DNA from 3 places in the Pseudoalteromonas sp. Xi13 genome. Region 1 is predicted to be linked to each of the others. Evidence: predicted binding sites of a transcription regulator. Region 1 holds the regulator's gene; each other region holds the start of a gene.
What was found. The regulator sigma-54, encoded in region 1, starts transcription at its own class of promoters, with help from an activator protein. The targets are predictions, from matches to a motif close to GTTGGCACGNNNNTNGNNT.
Positions count from the first base shown of each region.

Region 2: EJ103_RS14600 (BON domain-containing protein) is a predicted target of sigma-54. The motif match lies at 1,878-1,896, and genes of this name have one in related genera.
Region 3: EJ103_RS15410 (TorF family putative porin) is a predicted target of sigma-54. The motif match lies at 2,668-2,686, and genes of this name have one in related genera.

Region 1 covers NZ_CP034439.1:3,109,246-3,113,859, reverse strand. Annotated here, with positions in the region: gene rapZ (RNase adapter RapZ) at 1-356, opposite strand, end outside; gene EJ103_RS14005 (PTS sugar transporter subunit IIA) at 376-828, opposite strand; gene hpf (ribosome hibernation promoting factor) at 833-1,120, opposite strand; gene EJ103_RS13995 (RNA polymerase factor sigma-54) at 1,148-2,647, opposite strand; gene lptB (LPS export ABC transporter ATP-binding protein) at 2,717-3,442, opposite strand; gene lptA (lipopolysaccharide transport periplasmic protein LptA) at 3,439-3,987, opposite strand; gene lptC (LPS export ABC transporter periplasmic protein LptC) at 3,977-4,531, opposite strand; gene kdsC (3-deoxy-manno-octulosonate-8-phosphatase KdsC) at 4,528-4,614, opposite strand, start outside.
Region 2 covers NZ_CP034439.1:3,239,110-3,243,723, reverse strand. Annotated here, with positions in the region: gene suhB (inositol-1-monophosphatase) at 1-20, opposite strand, end outside; gene EJ103_RS14610 (VOC family protein) at 472-888, shown strand; gene EJ103_RS14605 (LiaF domain-containing protein) at 959-1,615, opposite strand; gene EJ103_RS14600 (BON domain-containing protein) at 1,932-2,498, shown strand; gene EJ103_RS14595 (YqaE/Pmp3 family membrane protein) at 2,564-2,722, shown strand; tRNA gene EJ103_RS14590 (tRNA-Ile) at 2,992-3,068, shown strand; gene EJ103_RS14585 (hypothetical protein) at 3,274-3,789, shown strand; gene EJ103_RS14575 (DUF4437 domain-containing protein) at 4,522-4,614, opposite strand, start outside.
Region 3 covers NZ_CP034439.1:3,411,913-3,416,526, reverse strand. Annotated here, with positions in the region: gene EJ103_RS15415 (M1 family aminopeptidase) at 1-1,618, shown strand, start outside; gene EJ103_RS15410 (TorF family putative porin) at 1,883-2,569, opposite strand; gene EJ103_RS15405 (hypothetical protein) at 2,847-4,010, opposite strand; gene EJ103_RS15400 (AsmA family protein) at 4,322-4,614, shown strand, end outside.

The sequences.
Region 1 (4,614 bases):
TCTTTTTTTATTGCTAAATCAAGCGGCAGTGAATCGATGGATAAAGGGTGTAATCTGCGTGTTTCTGAAAAACGTTTGATCAGTGTTTGATCATCACTATCTAAATAAAACAGTGTGGGTTTAGCAAAGTCAGGAAGGTACTCGAGAATATCGTTAAATTCGTCTTGTTCTTTGGGGATATTACGAACATCTATGCTAACGGCTATTTTGTCATAGTTATCTGAAACACTTCGCACTAAAGAGGGCAGTAGGTTGACCGGAATATTATCTACGCAATAATAGCCTAAATCTTCAACCACGCGTAAAGCAACCGACTTACCTGAACCAGAACGGCCGCTTATGATAATTAACTCCATTTATAGCCCTTAGTATTTACTACGATTGATCAACAATTACTTGATACAGCTCTGCATCGGTTTTAGCACTACGCAGCTGTTTACAAAATTCTTTGTTGCTCAGTTTATCAGCTATGGTTGCCAGAGTCTTTAGGTGCTGTTGGTTATCGCCATCTGGTACGATGAGTGCAACAAAAATATCAACAGGGCAGTTATCAATAGCATCAAAGTTAACAGGGGTGTCGCTAACAAGTACTAAAGCCAGCGGTTCTTCTACGCCACCCATTCTGCCATGAGGAATGGCGATACCCCGGCCAATACCAGTACTGCCTAGCTTTTCTCTGCTTGCCAGCGCATTAAGAATATCTTGTTGTGGTAAGTAGGGGAGCTTTTCATGAGCAAGCTCACTGATAAACTCTAAAATTCTTTTTTTACTACTAAAAAGGACCGCAGCTTTGCTGCAGTCCTGGCATACTAATGTACTTAATTTCATAATATTAGTGTCTAGCAAGCTTCTCTTTATGTTTTATGACTTGACGATCGAGCTTGTCAATCAACGAGTCTATAGCGGCATACATATCTTGGTGCTCTGTTGAGGCAAATAAATCTGCGCCACTTACATGAATAGTCGCTTCTGCTTTTTGGTTGAGTTTTTCTACATCGAGAATGACATGCACATTGCTAATATGATCTGAGTGCCTTTCTAGCTTTGCAAATTTATTATTTACATAGTCTCTAAGTGAATCAGTTACTTCTACGTGACGACCAGTTAGGTTTAGTTGCATAAGCATTTCCTCTTTGTTTTTAACGTCTTATATCAAACTCTTTCTCTGATTTGACGGTGGAATAGCTAGCGATTCACGGTATTTTGCTATTGTGCGTCTAGCTACTTTAATTCCTTGCTCTGCCAATATATCCGCAATTTTACTATCACTCAATGGTTTAGCTGAGTTTTCCGCGGCAATTAGCTTTTTAATTAGGGCACGTATTGCGGTTGATGAACACTCGCCGCCGTTTTCAGTGCTTACGTGGCTTGAGAAAAAATACTTAAGCTCAAAAATACCACGTGGCGTATGCATATATTTTTGCGTAGTAACACGCGAAATTGTCGACTCATGCATTTCTACCATCTCAGCAACATCGTTTAAAACCATTGGCTTCATGGCTTCGGGGCCATGTTCAAAAAATGCCTGTTGCTGTTTTACAATACAGTTAGTTACCTTAAGCAGCGTGTCGTTTCTGCTTTCAAGGCTTTTTATAAACCATTTAGCTTCTTGTAAGTGAGAGCGAATAAATTGGCTATCACCACTTGATTTTACGGTACGTGACATAGCCGCGTACTGACTATTTACGCGTATTTTTGGCATGCTATCTGGGTTTAGCTCTACCACCCAGCGGCCTTTTATTTTTTTAACCGACACATCCGGTATTACATACTCAGACTCTTCCCTTACTATTGTATCTGCAGGTTTTGGGTTGAGGGTATGTATTAGGGTCATGACCTCTTTAAGCTCGTCTTCTTTAAGCTTAGTCTTTTTCATTAATGTACGATAGTCGCGTGCCGCTAATAGATCAATGTGATCGGTTAAGATCATTTTAGTTTGTTCTATAAAAGGGGTGTCTTTATCAAACTGGTTTAGCTGAATACACAAGCACTCTTGTAAACTGCGCGCGGCTATACCTACAGGGTCAAATAACTGAATACGCTTTAAAACGGCTTCTATTTCGTCAAGTTCAACTTCAACTTCGTCATCGTTTTCTTGGTTAAAGCTTTCTAAAATTTCTTCGCAACTTAGCGTTAAAATACCCGAGTCATCTACAGCTTCTACAATGGCAATAGCAATGGCTTCGTCAGTTGGGCTAAAAGGAGTAAGCTGAAGCTGCCACATTAAATACTCATGTAGCGTTTCAGTAGAGGCACCTTGATAAATAGACTCATCTTCTGGCATTGGGCCTGAGGATGCAGCAGGGGCTGCGCTCATGTACTCATCCCAAGTTACATCCATTGCCATATCATCGCTAACGGTGTCTTTATTTAAAGCTTCGCCACTGTCTTGCTCGTACTCGCTGGTTGTATCGTCAGCCGATGCGCTTACGGTTATATCATCCGTATCTGCTTTTTGTTCATTTTTCCCAGCCGACTCTTCCGTGTAATCTTGCTCTTCTACTTCTAATAGCGGGTTGCTATCAAGTGCTTCTTGTATTTCTTGCTGGAGATCCAATGTACTGAGCTGCAGCAAGCGAATCGCTTGTTGCAATTGTGGAGTCATTGTAAGTTGCTGGCCCATGCGCAGCTGTAATGATTGCCTCATGTATCTCTAACAATCCTTTTATGTTGTTATAATTAATATTAGCAGATGCTTGTAGGTGTGGCTTAAATGTTACAGCCTAAATTGCTCGCCTAAATAAACATCGCGTACAGTTTTGTCATTTAATACGTGTTCTGGGGTGCCAGATGCAATTAGCTCCCCATGAGAAACAATGTAGGCTTTTTCACAAACATCAAGAGTTTCTCTTACATTGTGATCGGTAATTAATACGCCAATGCCACGGTTTTTAAGATGTTCTATTATTTTCTTTATATCTAACACTGAAATCGGATCAACACCAGCAAAAGGCTCATCCAATAAAATAAATTTAGGGTTCGCTGCCAGTGCTCTGGCAATTTCTACACGGCGGCGTTCACCACCAGAAAGCGCCATACCTTGGCTATCGCGAATATGCTGAATACTAAATTCATCAAGTAAGTTGTTAAGCGTTTCTTCTCGCGCGGCTTTATTGAGCTCTTTACGCGTTTCTAAAATCGCCATTAAGTTTTGATAAACTGTCAGCTTTCTAAATATTGATGACTCTTGCGGCAAATAGCCAATGCCTAAGCGGGCGCGGCTGTGCATAGGTAATAACGTAATGTCGTTATCATCAATAGAAATTTTGCCTTTGTCGCTAGGTACTAACCCTACAATCATATAAAAGGTGGTGGTTTTACCTGCGCCATTAGGGCCCAATAAGCCAACAATGCTGCCGGCTTCTACCTCAAGGCCTACATTTTTTACAACTTGGCGGCCTTTATAGCTTTTTGCTAATAGTTCTGCTTTTAAGGTGCTCATGGTTGACCTTCGTTACCTGTTTTTTCTTTAATTTTTGCTTCAACAGGCACTAAAATTGTGTGGACACGATCCGTAGAGTTTTCGTCTTTTTCTGCGCTAATAAGCTGCTGCTGCATATCGTAGGTAATACTTTTAGCATTAATTTTTTGACCGGCTTGTGCGACTTCAGCATCGCCAACAAGCGTTAAAAATCGCTTTGCTACGTCGTAACGTACTTCGTTTGCACTGGCACTCATTACAGTACCATCGTCTTGTTTTTCTTCGAAGTAGGCTGGGCTGCCAGTGGCAATAAGGAGTTGTTTGTTATCCCCTAAGTCTTCACGTTTATGTACTTCGAGTCGGTCGGCTGTAATTTTGCGATTACCATGCACAATTTCGACGTTCTTTTCAAAAATACCTACGTTTTCTTTAAGTTGGCCTTCTTGACGGTCTGCACTAATAGAAATTTGATTTGCTGGCGGTTGAGTAGCAGGCTCAGCAGCAGAGGCGCTAAATGCAAGCATTAGCGATGGGATAATAAGTATTTTAGTGAGTTTATTGGTCATAATATATTGTTCGCGTATGGTTAATTAGTTTTATTACTTCGGTTTTTAAATCGGCTTCAAGGCCTTTCCCGACAATTTTTAAATTAGGCCCAGTGACAACCACTGGTTGCTCAGAGCGCATAGTTAGCGCTTTAATGTCGACTTCGATGTTATCGGCATTGATGTTATCTATCATGGCATTATCAACTAAATTTTTAGCAACCACGTTGCCTTCTAAAATAAGTTGTTTATCTTCGTACAGCGTTGCTTCGTCTGCATTTATTCGCCATGTTTGCTTTTCGTTATACAAGGTGAAAATAGGTTTTTCAAAAAATGTAAAACCAAGCTGTTGGTACAGCTCCATTTTAGCCGCAGTGACTTTATGGCTTATTTTACCTTGCTCGTCATAGGCTGTTTGCTTAAGCTCTATAGCGGTGTAATCGGGCTTTGCAATTACTTCAGGTTCTTGCTCTGGCGCTACATTGGTTTGGGTAAAATAAGGGTACCAAAGCCAAACCATACAGCCGATGAATAACGCACTGAGTATAACGCGTGCTGCATTCATGAACTGGTGCCTTGTGTTGTAAGCGCTATGCCGTTCTCTAGCATAAGTAAATCTGTGAGCTCTCTAACGGCGCCAAAGCCACC
Region 2 (4,614 bases), 130 kb from region 1:
ATGTTTAACATTGGATGCATGGTATTACCTTTGGGTTGTAAAAGAACGTTTATATATTTAAGCCGGCGTATTTTAGCGACTTTTGCCATAAAGTAAACAATAAACCCTAAATACTTTTGTGCGTTTTTTGTACGGCCTTGAAATGCATGTAAATTTATTCGTATCTAAGACGTGTTGGCGTGTATGGATTGAAATTTGTTCAACCAAAGGGCGACTTAATCACAGCGCGAAGTGCGAAGCCTTGGGAGTTCAATAACTTCCATGAAGCAAAGCTTCCGCGTCCTGCTCACGCCCCTTACCTACATCCATGTAGGCAAAGCTTCCGCGTCCTGCTAGCAAACATACTGTCGTAAAAATTAATCTTACAAGGGCAATACACGCCAATAATACTAAAAAGTAAAAAAAGTGCTTTACCTAAAGTTAGCTTGAGGTTTTATCTTGTGTTTAAGCAATCAACTAGGGTAAATAATAATGAAATTAGAACACGTACATTTAGTAGTAAACGATATAAATGCCATGCTTAAATTTTACCAAGCAGCCTTTCCTTATTGGTCAATTAGAAGTGAAGGGCATAACACTTGGTATGGTAAACCTAAGCGCTGGGTACATTTTGGCGACGATAATCACTACATTGCTATAAGCGATAATGGCGAGCATAAAAACAGAGATTTGGCAGGGCATCAAGTCGGGCTGGCTCACTTTGCCTACGTTACAAACAACCTAGACGCTGTTATACAGCGCTTAAAACACGCCGGATTTAGCATTGATAAAGAGGGTGCAGAAAACCCATTTAGAAAAAACGTATATTACCTAGACCCAGCAGGGTTCGAGGTTGAGTTTGTGCAGTATATGAGTGACATTCCAAGCGAGCGTAATAACGACTTATAAAATAGGCAGTAACTAACGGTGTAGAAAAGCGCATAATATGGCTTTTCTACCCATTGTGTTTTTACCCGTATTATTTATTACTCACCCCAAGCTGGGCCTTTAAATCATTAGCAAAACTCACAAACTTTTCTTTAATGGTGCGTTTAACTTTTACCTCCACCGAGCCTAAAACTGTTTTACCTTCGAGGTTAATTGTGGGGCCTTGGCGCTTATTAAGCGACACCGTTTTGTTTTCAAAACTACCTAATATACAAAACATTTTAGAAACTACATTGACGTGCTCTGGTACGTAAATTTCTTCGCTGCCAAAAATACAATTTACATGCACGGTAACATGTTGGTGGGCAAAAATGGCATCAGTAAAATCTAAAACAATCGACCCCATATAGTTTTGAATATAAATATCTTTAGGCACCACCCATTGGCCGCTACGCTCGCTTGAGCCTAAAATGCTTCGCAGTGTTAAGTTTTCTTCATCCGTTTGTTGGGCGCTGTAGTTAGGGGCAAATTGCGTTTGCTTTTGAGCACTGTACTGGGTATCTGTTGTAAGGGTTAAATCCTCTACTAAATTAAGTAACGCGATATTATCGGTTGCTTCCATTGCACTGTCTAAGCGCCTTTCAAAGGCTTCAGCTGAAATAACACCATGGCTGTAGTTATAAATAAGTTGGTCTATCACTTGTTCGCGAACTTGATCTATTGGGCGGTCTTCTATTTTTACAGACATGGGAATAATCCTTTTTATATGAGTTACCACAGTACATAGCAAGTGGTGTACCAAAAATTAACTATTTATATATCAATGGTTTATTGTTTTAATAACTCCGCTTAATTTATATATTAACGATAGATTAACCAAAACAGCAATATAATCGTTATTTTCACCACTTAAGAAAGTTTTACCTAATAGCCTGTAAATGTTTACTCGGAGGTATTTTTATTTATACCCAATAAAATAGCTAACTTCATGAATTTAAAGTGTTAATAAAGTTGGCCTAAAGCTCGCATATATAAAAGTGTCTTTAATCAAAAGGAGAAAGATTATGAAAACATTCAACAAATCTATGATTGCGGCTTTAGTTCTAGGTACTACAGCTATGGGTGCTCAAGCGGGCACTTGGGAAAATGAAAGTAAAGATGCTTGGATTGATGGTAAGGCAGAAACAGTGCTTCTTATGAACACTAATCTAAACAACTTTGACATTAACACTGATGTAAAAAATGGCAAGGTAGTACTTACAGGTAAAGTAGACAGCGACCTTGATAAAGAGCTAGCTGAAGAACTTGTAATTAGCCTAGATGGCGTATCTGATGTAGAAAACAACCTAACTGTTGTGAAAAACATGGATATGGACGACAAAGATCGTGACACTATGGATGATGACGATAACGACTTAACTGACGCTAAAATCACCACAGTAATTACTACACGTTTCTTATTTGACTCAGAAGTTGACGGTACAGATATCGACGTTGATACCGACAACGGTATAGTAAAACTTAAAGGTTCTGTTGAAACAGAAGCTGAAAAGCAGTTAGCAGTAAAAATTGCTAAAAATGCTGAAGATGTTCGTGACGTAGTAGATGAACTAACTATTGTTGCTGAATAATACACTATACTAAAAAGCCCAGCTTAGCTGGGCTTTTTGCTTGTCATTTTTAAAGGAGCTATATCATGGATATCATTCGTATAATATTGTCGATTTTATTACCGCCACTGGGTGTATTTTTACAAGTTGGTTTAGGTATGCACTTTTGGCTAAATATTTTACTAACTTTACTGGGTTACTTCCCTGGTTTAATTCACGCTATCTACATTATTGCTAAAAAATAATGTGTGGTGTGTTCAATGTGAGCCGGCCACTTTTTTATAGTTATTAAAATTGTAAAAAAGCGGCTTACATACTTCTGCGTTTATTTTTCTGTTATTTCCTGCCTATTCGCATGCAAAAAGATTACTATTTAAGCAGTCAGCTTACTGATTGTTAAAATAAAGGTTTTTGCTAGTGACAAGCCTTAAAAAACTTTTTATACTGCAACCCGCTTTAGTCGCTCAGTGGCTAAACGCTTCAAAAATTAACTACCTCGTAGTTATACAAAGTTGGCCCCTTAGCTCAGTTGGTTAGAGCACACGACTCATAATCGTTAGGTCCCCAGTTCGAGTCTGGGAGGGGCCACCACTTTTCAAAGCTTTCCAATTAAATATCTACTAACCTAAATTACTCTGTGCTACCTCTGTGCTACCTCTGTGCTACTTTTCACTATAGAAGATGGATTGTTTATCATGAATCTTAAGTTTTATTTCATGTTGATAATTTTTACATAAGATGTGTTATAAGTTTTAAGCTAGAAATGAACAATTAATTTTTAAATGGATGGACAGGTATGGATACTATTTTAATCAAAGACATATTAATGTTTACAGTTGCGCTGTATGGAGCAACCCTTGCAACTTTTACTTACAGGCGGGGTAAGCCTAAATTTGAAATTGACTATAGTGTTGTTTTAATGGCTTTAGCTGATGGGCCTGCCGATGCGTTAAAGCTTACTATTTTAAATACGGGACAGACCAGTTGTTTTGTGAAGGGGTTTGGTGTAGTTGGTGAAGATGGAAAATTTTTAGATTTGGAACTGATTTCTCAAGTGAATCGGAGGCTACAAGCTGATTTTAAAGGCAATACGCTGAGTGGCTTTACAGCCACAAACCAAAAATTTAATCTCTTGCACGAAGATAGAGAGGTAAAGCCTAATTCTACATCAGTTGCTTTTCTCAGTTTGAAGGGGCAAAAGGAACTTCTTGATAGTAATAAATCTAAAAAACTATTTATTTTCTTTGAGTCAGCAAAAGTAATGAAAAAAAAGGAAATAGATTTTAAAGACTTAAAATTCTGCAAAACTTAACGAAACAAAAGTGTATTTAACGGTCTGAATTTCTATCTCAAGTAAACTTCAATAATTTCAGCCCTGAAATGATCTAGCTCTTGCGATACTGTCTCGAGAGCTATTGCCCTCCTTAGACCGAAACTCCTTAGCTCAGCCATTCTCTCTTGTGCGTAGCTATGCCTGAGGCCATGACCGCCATTAGAAAAGAAGAGTGTGCGACTAGATGCTTTTGAGAATGAGCATGACCATTTATGACCGCCACCAATATCATAACGTTGCAAATAGTTAATTTCCCTATCACGAACCGTTATGGGCTGTGCTAAGCGCCTTTGTTTTAGCTGTGTAGCTAATGCGTTAGGTATTAATACATCACGAATTATACCGCCTTTGCCTTTCACTGTATAAATACTACCTTCTCGACCAAGCCATTTACTATCTAGCGCTGGACGGCTTTCAGCTTTACGCTCTGATATTTTGGCTATTGTCAAAAGTTCATGGGCTCTTAACCCTGCTGCGTGGGCTATTTGTGTAGGTAAATTATTTTTCTAGTTTGATGTTCACTGATTGCGTGAGCTTGGCTGGAGTGTAGGCACGAGACTTTTCGATTACCTCTTTTTCGTATTTTTAACATCCAGTGTTTCTTTTATGCTTGTATTTTAATATCGAAAGGCGATGGCTGGATTTGCATATAAAGATTTAAATAGGTGAATAAGTAGCCTCTAGCAATGGCTTGCTAGAGGCTTTAACCAATTAATTTACTTGGTACTTACTGTTAGTACGAATGTAAATAGTGGCTGTTTTGTCGCTAGTGTTCTCAATCGTGTGGGTAAAGTTACCGGTTGA
Region 3 (4,614 bases), 300 kb from region 1:
AACCCGTGTGTTAATTATCGAGCCTAGCCAATCTAAAAGCTGGGATGTAAAAATGGCGGGCGGAAAAATAGTTGAGCGTTTAACCGATTTTGGCATGGTATGGTTTGAGTTTGAACAACCGCTAATGCCTAATGAAGTACGCGAAGGTGAGCTTTCAGTTTCTCGTGAACACGACGGTTTTGTTGATAGAGGATCTGATACTCAACTCGTGCATAACGGTACATTTGTAAATAATAGAGAATTATTACCAAATTTTGGTTATCAAAAGTATTTTCAAATTGCGGATAAGTATGAGCGCCGTAAGCACGATTTACCCGAGCTTGAACGTGCACATAAACTAGAAGACAGCCGCTATTATACGCAAAATGAGTTTGGGCCTGCTAATGGCTTTATAAACTACAAGGCAACAGTAACCACCGATGAGTCACAATTTGCTATTACACCTGGTTACTTAAAAAGTGAAAGTGTAAAAGACGGACGACGTACTTTTGTTTATGAAATGGATTCCCCTATTATAAACTTTTATTCTGTGCTTTCGGCAGAGCTTGAAAGCAAAAAGGTTGAGCACAGCGGTGTAAATATTGAGGTGTACTACCACAAAGATCATGCATGGAATGTTGACCGTATGATTGAGTCAGTACAAGACTCAATAGATTACTACACGCAAGCCTTTGGGCCATATCAGCATAAGCAGTTACGTATTATTGAATTTCCTAAGTATCGCTCGTTTGCGCAAAGTTTTGCCAATACGGTACCTTACTCAGAAAGTATTGGCTTTATTACAGACTTAAGAGATGAGAGTAAAGTTGACCTACCTTACTATGTAACCGCACATGAAGTTGCACACCAATGGTGGGGGCATCAAGTATCTGGGGCTAATGTAGAAGGCAGCGCCGTTATTTCTGAATCGCTCTCCCAATACAGTGCGCTTATGGTGCTAAAAAAACGCTTTGGCGCCGAGAAGCTTCGTAAATTCTTAAAGTACGAGTTAGATAAATACTTAATGGGCCGCACAGGCGAAGCCTTTGAAGAAATGCCGCTGTATAAAACGCAGTCTCAACAATATCTTCATTACAATAAAGGCTCAGTTACGATGATGGCTTTGTATGACCGATTAGGTGAAGAGCGCTTAAATGCCGCACTTAAAGCGTTTTTGAATGAGTTTAAATACCAATCAACGCCATACCCAACCACACTTGATTTACTTAGCTATTTAAAGCGAGATACAACACAAGCTGAACAACGTTTTATTGATGATCAGTTTAAATATATAACGCTTTATGAGCTTGAAATGAAAGCAGTGACGGTTACAGATGATGTTGATAGCGAAGGTTTTTATACAGTAACACTGAGCGTTGAAGCAACTAAGCAGCATGCCGATGGACAAGGTGAAGAAACCGAGCAGCCGCTCGATGAGCTAATTGATATTGCATTATTTAGCGATGATCCTGAAAACCTACTCGCTGAAGACTTTGTGATTTACTCGCAAAAGCATCAAATAGTCTCTGGTACTAATGCTATTGAGCTAAAAGTAAAAGAAAAGCCAGTGTACGCAGGGGTAGACCCATACATTAAGCTTGTAGATAAAGACAGTAAAAATAACCTAGCTAAGTTTTAACGATTAGCTGAAAGGCCGCATTTAATGCGGCCTTTTTTGTTTTGGCGAATTGCTAATACCAATGCGCAATAAAGCTTAATAAAGCGAATTAGCATATTGGTAAAAAGAGGTAATAGCAGCGAGGAGCTCGGCGGTTAACTGAAGTGGGTTTTATAGTAAGGTGCTTTAGTCGCTAAAATTAAAAGGCGCTGTGAGTATTTAGGTGCCCTAAACGAGAAAAGGGCCAAAAGGCCCTTAGTGTTGCAGCAAGTAACACATTTTGTTTTAAAGCGTAAAGTCTACAGCGTAGCCTACGTAAACTTTAACATCTGACTCATCCATGTCGGTGTCAGATACGCCAAAAGTAAAACCATCTTTTGATACAGAGATACCGTAATCAATAATATTATCATCACCTATAAAGTCGCCAGAGTAGTGACCTAAGTGCAGCGCAACCTCAGTACCATTGCTGCCAACAGCAAAGCTGTAATCGGCATTTAGGTATAATGAATCGCCAAAGTCGGTGCCATCTCCATCTGCCGCTGAAGTGGCAAGGATTGCAGCGCCAAAGGTGAAACCTTCTGAGCTGATGCTACCGTAAATTTCAGAGAAATCAGCATCTGCCTCAGAAGCTGCATCTGGGTAAGCGTAATAAATGTAACCTACATCGTAGCTAAATGTGTCGTTAATATCGCCACCAAAACCCGCGTAAACATCAAGCTCATAAGTCATTTCATCGGCCCATGAAGCATTTGATGCCCAAGTACCTACATAAAAGCCTGACTCGTCAGCGTAATCAATACCGCCAGAAATAGCAGCATCGCCCCCAGTTTGCTCTTGACCACGCCATAAGTAGTTAGACGTAGCCGCTGCGTTTGCTGTTACTTCTGCATGTACGGCTGTTGATGTTAAAGATGTAGCACCTAATAAAGCTATTGCGCTAATTGCGATGGTTTTTTTTAGTTTTAGCATGTCCATTTCCCGTTATATGATTTTTATCGCCTAGGTTTTTATTCTCTTATTGGCAACCCTTTGACTGGCGGTGTTTTATTGTTTAACTGGGAATGCAATTGCACTGTATGTGCCAGCTTAAAATAATTTCTATAAAACTGGTTTTTTACTTTTATAAAACAATATGTTGAGAAGTTTTAGAAGAGGGAATGATTGAGGAGGTTAATTAAAAAACGCACACTGCTGGTGCATAAATTAACCTAACTGCACCAGAAAAATACAGTTAGGTTAGGTAGATTTAGCCAAATATAGTGCGCATAAGACTAATTGTTTCGTTTACTCCGCGGCCTTTTTGTACTTCGCTAATAATAGAGTCGCGTTTGCTACGAATATGCTCGGGAATGTCATCGGCTGCAAGTGCACGGTCTACAAGTATTTCGGCAGACTCTTTACCTCTACGCTGTGGTTTTCCCGCACTTGTTGTGCTGCGTTTAGGTTTATTTAATAGCTTAATATAATTTGAGTTGTCGGCCGTACTGGCATCTGCATAGTAAAAAAAGCATGGTAATAACGCTTTTATACTAACTAGTTGCTCTTCTAGTTCATTGCTGCCATTAGCCATTTTAAACCACGACATAGCATGAATGCTTTGTACTATATCTTGCCAGTAGCGCTCAAAGTCGCGATTGTTTAATTTTGTAATACCTAAAGCTGCGCATAATGCATCAAGACGGCTATTACTAATCGGCGTAAACACATCTGGGCGGCGCATTGCTAATAAACGTGTAGCAGGGGCAAGGGTTGGTTTTTCATCGCTACCGTTAAAGGCAAGTAAATAAGCAACGACAAACTGTTGGTAATCAGCTTCGCTCACATCACCTTCAAGCGGGATGTTAGCAAGTGCTTCGTCAAACGCGCCAGGCAAGTCGGCTAGCATTTGATGAAAACCCTTTGCACTTTTTGTTGATGCGAACCATTCAACATCAAAGTTATAGGTGCTTGGGTCGAGCGTGGCAGTGTGTTTACCACTAAATGCCAGTAAATCCTCTGGGATCATATCTTTTAGTGCTTGCTCACGAATGCTGTGCATATACGTGGTAAGGCGAAGCTGTTCGTCCAGTGCAATAAGTTCTTTGTGTTGCTCTACAAACATACTAATAACAGGCCAAGGTGCTACACGTAGTGTTTTGAGCTGTAAAAAGCTAATTGCTGAGGTTAGCTGGTCGTGCAGCTTTTTTAAAACTGGCAGTTGTTGTGGCTCTAGTAAATCGTAATTTATACGGTCTTTACTTGCACTTAGCAGCTCATAACACCAGCCTAAGAAATCCTCTGGGTGGTTTTCTACTTTCACGGCCATTAGGTTTAGGCTTAGTTCTGAAGCTTGCTTCAAGATGTTTTGGTAAATTTGACTTTCTTGTTCGCCTAGCGCCATTTTTGACGGTGAAATTAGCAGTTTTTTCATGCCTTGTAGAGTCTCCGAGTAGATACATTTTTTAGCTGCTTTATTTTAGCGCAAATACGCCAATAGCAACAGGGCCGTGCATCATACCTAACAATTCAAGGGATGCAATGTTGTAGGGTTTAATACTTGGTTAGATTTAAACTTGATGAGCTTTCCTTTTAGTCACCAATTTCGCAACGTTTACTTTTAAGCATAAATTCATTTCAAATTAAATAAATTACAATAAAGTGCTTTTTTGTCACAACGACAATGATTTTAAAGCTAACACTCGCTATGATAAGAACATTATTTGCACGTTTGAAAGGATGATCATGAAGACCTTACTCAAAATTGTTGGTGTAATACTCTTACTTTGTATTGCGTTAATTATTGCCGCTCCGTTTTTAATCCCAACCGATACTATTTTTAATAAAGTATCTGAGCAGGTTGAAAAAACAACAGGGCGCACACTTACTATTAAAGGTGATAAAACGCTTAGTGTATTTCCTGCATTAAAGTTAGAGCTTAACGATGTGCACTTTGCAAACATGCAGACAGGCTCACGCGACGACATGGCAAGTATGGAGCAATTAGCTGTACATATACCATGGTTATCGTTATTTGG